2 linked regions of the Sinorhizobium fredii genome follow. The protein of the gene in region 2 interacts with the protein of the main gene of each other region in a pairwise test. Links are inferred from orthologs where the notes say so. Each region holds a gene or a part of one and is shown on either strand. Other genes may lie near its edges. The genes, in order: gyrA and gyrB.

Region 1 (3,621 bases), 2.0 Mb from region 2 along the record:
GGCGCAAGACCCGGCGGGTCGAGTGTTACGAGCAGCGTCGTCAACGCATTGATCAGCAGATCGACATTGAACATCCGTTCCCCCTCCGGATCGCTGTCCGGGTCTTTCTCCGGTAGCGGCGCTGCATTCTTAGGCAACCGATGCGCGCTTGGGAAGGGCCGGCTAGCCAAGCGTTGCGCGATAGCCTAAACCGGCTTCACGCCAAGGAACGCCGCATCCGTCCGAGACATACGGAGAAGCTCTTCCGATTTGTGGATTCTTGCCCTAGAAAAGCCCGTTCCGGCGGCAAAAGACTGTTCAAAACCATCGGCCAAAATTGGCGCTTGATGCTGCATTCGGCTATAAGAACTGACTGATTCTGAACAAAGATCGTGATCGACATTGACTGAGCAAAGCACTCCCGGCGGCGGAAAGACTCCGCCAGGCATCGAGCCGATTTCCATCATCGAGGAAATGCAGCGGTCCTATCTCGATTACGCCATGAGCGTGATCGTTTCCCGCGCCCTTCCCGATGTGCGCGACGGTCTGAAACCGGTTCACCGACGTATCCTTTACGGGATGAGCGAACTCGGCATCGATTGGAACAAGAAATACGTCAAATGTGCCCGCGTCACCGGTGACGTGATGGGTAAATACCATCCGCACGGCAACATGGCGATCTACGACGCACTGGCGCGCATGGCGCAGGATTGGTCGCTCAGGCTGCCGCTGATCGACGGCCAGGGCAATTTCGGTTCGGTCGACGGCGATCCGCCGGCGGCCGAACGCTATACCGAGTGCCGGCTGCAGAAGGCGGCCCATTCGCTGCTCGATGACCTCGACAAGGAAACGGTCGATTTCCGCGACAATTACGACGGCACCTTGCAGGAGCCGGTCGTCGTTCCGGCGAAATTTCCGAACTTGCTCGTCAACGGCGCGGGCGGCATCGCCGTCGGCATGGCGACCAACATCCCGCCGCACAATCTGAGCGAAGTCATCAATGGCTGCATTGCGCTGATCGATGATCCGGCACTCGAACTGCCGGAGCTGATGCAGATCATTCCGGGCCCCGACTTTCCGACCGGGGCGCTGATCCTCGGTCGCGCCGGCATTCGCCAGGCCTATGAGACGGGCCGCGGTTCGGTGATCATGCGCGGCCGCGCCCATGTCGAGCCGATGCGCGGCGATCGCGAGCAGATCATCATCACCGAAATTCCCTATCAGGTGAATAAGGCGACGATGATCGAGAAGATGGCCGAACTGGTGCGCGACAAGCGTATCGAAGGCATTTCCGACCTGCGCGACGAGTCCGACCGCCAGGGTTACCGCGTCGTCATCGAGCTGAAGCGCGATGCCAATGCCGAGGTCATCCTCAACCAGCTCTATCGCTATACGCCGCTGCAGACCTCCTTCGGCTGCAACATGGTGGCGCTGAACGGCGGCAAGCCCGAGCAGCTGACGCTGCTCGACATGCTGCGCGCGTTCGTCTCCTTCCGCGAGGAAGTCGTTAGCCGGAGAACGAAATTCCTGCTGCGCAAGGCCCGCGAGCGCGCCCATGTCTTGGTCGGCCTTGCCATTGCCGTCGCAAATATCGACGAGGTGATCAAGCTCATCCGTCATGCGCCGGATCCGCAGACCGCCCGCGAACAATTGATGGAGCGCCGCTGGCCGGCCCATGACGTCGACGCGCTGATCCGGCTGATCGACGATCCCCGCCACCGCATCAACGACGACGGCACCTACAACCTCTCGGAAGAGCAGGCCCGCGCCATCCTCGATCTACGCCTGCAGCGCCTCACCGCGCTCGGTCGCGACGAAATCGGCGACGAACTCAACAAGATAGGCGAGGAGATCCGCGACTATCTGGAAATCCTCTCCTCGCGGCTGCGCATCATGCAGATCGTCAAGGACGAGCTCGCGGCCGTCCGCGACGAGTTCGGCACGCCGCGCCGCACCGAGATCGCCGATGGCGGTCCGGATATGGACGACGAGGATCTGATCGCCCGGGAGGACATGGTCGTTACCGTCTCCCACCTCGGCTACATCAAGCGCGTGCCGCTGACGACCTATCGGGCGCAGCGCCGCGGCGGCAAGGGTCGCTCCGGCATGGCCACGCGTGACGAGGATTTCGTTATCCGGCTATTCGTCGCCAACACCCACACGCCGGTGCTGTTCTTCTCGTCGCGCGGCATCGTCTACAAGGAGAAGGTCTGGCGCTTGCCGATCGGCACGCCCCAGTCCCGCGGCAAGGCGCTGATCAACATGCTGCCGCTCGAACCCGGCGAACGAATCACGACGATCATGCCGCTGCCAGAGGACGAGACGACCTGGGAGAACCTGGACGTGATGTTCTCGACGACGCGGGGCACCGTTCGCCGCAACAAGCTTTCCGACTTCGTCCAGGTCAACCGCAACGGCAAGATCGCGATGAAGCTCGAGGAGGAGGGCGATGAGATCCTCTCCGTCGATACCTGCACGGAATTCGACGACGTGGTGCTGACGACGGCCTGCGGGCAATGCATCCGTTTCCCGGTCTCTGATGTCCGTGTCTTCGCTGGCCGCAACTCGATCGGCGTTCGCGGCATTTCGCTCGCCGACGGCGATCGGATCATCTCGATGGCGATCCTCGCTCACGTCGAAGCCGAGCCGTGGGAGCGGGCGGCCTATCTGAAGCGGTCGGCAGCCGAACGCCGCGCCGCAACCGGCGAGGAAGAAGAGATCGTGCTTGTCGGCGAGGAGGTCACCAATGGCGGCGAACTCTCCAACGAGCGCTACGAGGAACTGAAGGCGCGCGAGCAATTCGTGTTGACGGTCTCCGAAAGGGGCTTCGGCAAGCGCTCCTCGTCCTACGACTTCCGCACTTCCGGCCGTGGCGGCAAGGGCATCCGTGCCACCGATACATCGAAAACTGCGGAAATCGGCGAACTCGTCGCGGCCTTCCCGGTCCAGCACAACGACCAGATCATGCTGGTCTCGGACGGTGGCCAGCTCATCCGCGTACCTGTCGACGGCATCCGCCTGGCAAGCCGGGCGACCAAGGGCGTTACGATCTTTTCGACCGCCAAGGACGAGAAGGTCGTCTCCGTCGAGCGGATCAGCGAGCCGGAAGGCGACGATGAGATCGAGGAGATCGTCACGGCCGGCGAGGCCATCGTTGCCGAACCGCCGGCCGACGCCGACGAGTGAGCAACTCGCCACACAGGAAAAAGCCCGCCTATGGCGGGCTTTTTTGTCGGTGAGGCACGGCCGGAATGACAGCGCTCGCCGGTCAGTTCTTGAAGACGATGCAGGCGCCGCCGCTGCGGCGAATCGTCGTGCAGAGCTTGTCCGCCTCGCTTCGCGTCTGGCGGCCGATGCGGGCTGCATAACGCGTTCTGCCGCCGAAGCTGCCGTTGCGCTCGCGCACAACGAGCGCCTTTTCGCCGTTGATCGGCGCCGGCAGTCTTTTCACGGCGTTCAGGAACAGGCGGTGCGCGATGGTTTTCCTCTGGTGGGCCGCCAATTGAACGCCCCAGGGCGCCCATGGCGCCTCGTCCACAACGACGATTTCGCGCAGCCGCCGGCTGTTGGCGAGCGCGACACAGCCGTCCAGGAAGCTCTTGGCCTTGTCGAGCGCGAGATCGAGCGATTTCGGCGGGTTGT
Region 2 (3,377 bases):
CATGCCTTCGACACCGGCGCCGCCTGGTTCGCTTTCGCTCTCCAGACCCAGCTTGCCGGGTGGCATGCCCATGCCATGGCCGGGATCGACCGCGACAAGGCGATGCGCGTCGCCGGCGTGCCGGAGCACTATCGGGTGGAAGCGGCCGTCGCAATCGGCAGGCTCGCCGATCCGGCCACGCTTCCTGACGATCTCCGGGAGCGCGAAAAGCCGAGCCAGCGCAAACCAATCAACGAATTCGTTTTCGAAGGTCAGTTCAGGGGCGATTGAGGCGCAAAGCCTTCCGCCCGCAGCTCAAATGAAAAAAGCGCGGAGCCGAGACAGCCCCACGCTTTCATATACAGCACCGCCGAGTGTCTCTGCTGATCGGCTTCTCAGATGTCGAGGTTGGCGACGCTCAGCGCGTTTTCCTGGATGAAGTCGCGGCGCGGCTCCACCTCGTCGCCCATCAGGCGCGAGAACAGCCCGTCCGCGTCGGTCGCGTCGGAAACCTTGACCTGCAGCAAAGAGCGCACATTCGGGTCGAGCGTCGTTTCCCACAATTGCTCGGCGTTCATTTCGCCGAGGCCCTTGTAGCGCTGCATCGTCAGCCCCTTGCGGCCGGCAGCGAAGATCGCGTCCAGGAGAGCCCGCGGCCCGCTGATCTCCTGCGTGCCGTCGCGGCGGCGCAGGACCGGCGGTTCGGCGTAGACTTCCTTGAGCTTCGCCGTCAGCTGGTCGATGTGGCGGGCATCGGAGGAACCGATCAGCGCCATGTCGAGCACCGCCACTTCCTTGACGCCGCGCACCATGCGCTCGAGCTTCAGGCCGCCTTCGGCCGTCACCGACCCGGTCCAGCCGCGTTCGGTCTCCTCGGCAATGACGTCGAGACGGCGCGCCACTTCGGCGGCGACCTTCTGGTAGTCGTCGTGATGGCTGTTGAGCTCGGTATTCAGCGCGCCGGCAATCGCCGCCTGCTCGACGATCGCCCGGTTGTAGCGCGAATGCAGTCCGTCCATCAGCGAGCGCAGGCGCAAGGCGTCGTTGATCACCTCGCGGAGATCCTGACCGGCCCTGACCTCACCCGAGCCGAGCGTCAGCGACGCCTCATCGAGGCCGGTCGTGATCAGATACTCCTCGAATGCCTTTTCGTCCTTCAGGTACTGGGCGGACTTGCCGCGCGTCACTTTGTAGAGCGGCGGCTGGGCGATATAGAGGTGGCCGCGCTCGATCAGCTCCGGCATCTGCCGGAAGAAGAAGGTCAGCAGCAGCGTGCGGATATGGGCGCCGTCGACGTCGGCATCCGTCATGATGATGATCTTGTGATAGCGCAGCTTGTCGGCATTGAACTCGTCCTTGCCGATCGAGGTGCCGAGTGCGGTGATCAGGGTGCCGATTTCCTGGCTCGACAGCATCTTGTCGAAGCGCGCCCGCTCGACATTCAGGATCTTGCCGCGCAGCGGCAGGATCGCCTGGTTCTCGCGCGAGCGGCCCTGCTTGGCCGAACCGCCTGCCGAATCGCCCTCCACCAGGAACACTTCCGACTTGGCCGGATCTCGCTCGGAGCAGTCGGCGAGCTTGCCCGGCAGCGACGAGATGTCGAGGGCCCCCTTGCGGCGCGTCAGTTCACGCGCCTTGCGCGCCGCTTCGCGGGCGGCGGCCGCCTCGACGACCTTGCCGACGAGGATCTTCGCATCGGAGGGATTTTCCTCGAGCCAGACGCTGAGCGCCTCATTGACGAGGCTCTCGACCACCGGCCGGACTTCGGACGACACCAGCTTGTCCTTGGTCTGCGAGGAAAACTTCGGATCCGGCACCTTGACCGACAGGACCGCCGTCAAGCCTTCGCGGCAATCGTCGCCGGTCAGCGACACCTTTTCCTTCTTGGTAATGCCGGACGTATCGGCATAGGAGGTGATCTGCCGGGTCAGAGCACCGCGGAAGCCGGCCATGTGGGTGCCGCCGTCGCGCTGCGGAATGTTGTTGGTGAAGCAGAGCACGTTCTCGTGGTAGCTGTCGTTCCACCACATGGCCACCTCGACGGTGATGCCGTCCTTCTCGCCGCGGATCGAGACCGGCTTGTGCACGAGCGGCTTCTTCGCCCGGTCGAGATAGGCGACGAAGGCCTCGAGTCCGCCGTCATACATCATCTCGTCGCGGCGGATGTCCGAGTGGCGCTTGTCGGTCAGGACGATCCGGACGCCGGAATTCAGGAAGGCGAGCTCCCGCAGGCGATGTTCGAGCGTTGCGAAGTCGAATTCGGTCTTAGAGAAGGTCTGCTCGCTCGGCAGGAAGGTGACTTCGGTGCCGGTTTCGCTGCCGGCGTCGCCGGTAATCGTCAGCGGCCCATCGGCGACGCCGTGGGTAAAGCTCATCTCGTGGATCTTGCCGGCGCGACGGATCTTGAGCTTGAGCGACACGGAAAGGGCGTTGACGACCGAAACGCCGACGCCGTGCAATCCGCCGGACACCTTGTAGGAGTTCTGGTCGAATTTGCCGCCGGCATGAAGCTGCGTCATGATCACCTCGGCCGCCGAGACGCCCTCTTCCCGGTGAATGTCCGTCGGAATGCCACGGCCGTTGTCGGTCACGGTGCAGGAGCCATCGGGATTGAGCGTAACCGTGACGATGTCGGCATGGCCGGCCAGTGCCTCGTCGATCGCGTTGTCGACGACCTCATAGACCATGTGGTGCAGACCGGAGCCATCATCGGTATCGCCGATATACATGCCCGGCCGCTTGCGCACGGCGTCGAGGCCCTTCAACACCTTGATGGAATCGGCACCATATTCGGCGATCGCGCCTGCTTCGGTCTCAGAGATATCGGTCATTCGGCTTCAGGTCTTTCCAGGTTTTCGGACGTCGTGATTCGTTGCGAATCACAGCGCGGATGCCTCGCGGACTATAGGAAATTTGTCCACGGGTTCCAAATCCCGGGCGTCGCGAGCGCGGCCGGGGCGAGGCTTCATCCCCTGTCATTATCAGGAAATGTGGCTTTTTCCAAAATATCTTCCATCGCCTCGATCGCTTCGCCCGAAAGGCCGCGAATCCGCTCGCTCAGGCGGTTGGCAAAGGCGGTGTGGCCGGGCGGCAGACCCGAAGTGTCGAGCACGACCTTCGGATCGGAGAGCCGCGCGATGCTGAAGAGCTCGTCGGCCTCGTCCCAGATCACATTGAAGTAGCCGGCGACGCGCTGCAGGAAATCGAAACTCGGGGCGCCGCGCTTGCCATGTTCTAGGGCCGAAAGATAGGCCGGCGAAACGCCGATCGCCGCCGCCATCTCCTTCTGCGAGACCCCCTTGCGGCGGCGCAGGTCGCGCATGGCCTCGCCGAAGGGCGTCATGGCGCACGCCCCCTGGTGCGCGCCAGGCGGACATAGAGCGCCCCCTCGCCCCCAT

The links.
Region 1: the proteins of gyrB (region 2) and gyrA interact in binary tests that used the Escherichia coli proteins (3 or more experiments, as listed by UniProt). The link is inferred for Sinorhizobium fredii from one-to-one orthologs.

What each region holds. Positions count from the first base shown.
Region 1 is NZ_CP024307.1:1,984,660-1,988,280, forward strand. Bases 63-3,365 are described here. They hold gyrA (DNA gyrase subunit A), read left to right. Parts: upstream 63-381; coding sequence 382-3,165; downstream 3,166-3,365. Other genes in these bases: NXT3_RS09860 (MarC family protein), read right to left, coding at 63-74; NXT3_RS09870 (transglycosylase SLT domain-containing protein), read right to left, coding at 3,248-3,365. Outside these bases: more of NXT3_RS09860, read right to left, coding at 1-62; more of NXT3_RS09870, read right to left, coding at 3,366-3,621. UniProt on the Escherichia coli protein: A type II topoisomerase that negatively supercoils closed circular double-stranded (ds) DNA in an ATP-dependent manner to maintain chromosomes in an underwound state.
Region 2 is NZ_CP024307.1:7,943-11,319, reverse strand. What follows is about bases 93-3,151. They hold gyrB (DNA topoisomerase (ATP-hydrolyzing) subunit B), read right to left. Parts: upstream 2,811-3,151; coding sequence 375-2,810; downstream 93-374. Other genes in these bases: NXT3_RS00060 (helix-turn-helix domain-containing protein), read right to left, coding at 2,945-3,151; NXT3_RS00070 (nitroreductase family protein), read left to right, coding at 93-270. Outside these bases: more of NXT3_RS00070, read left to right, coding at 1-92; more of NXT3_RS00060, read right to left, coding at 3,152-3,322; NXT3_RS00055 (Smr/MutS family protein), read right to left, coding at 3,319-3,377. UniProt on the Escherichia coli protein: DNA gyrase negatively supercoils closed circular double-stranded DNA in an ATP-dependent manner to maintain chromosomes in an underwound state.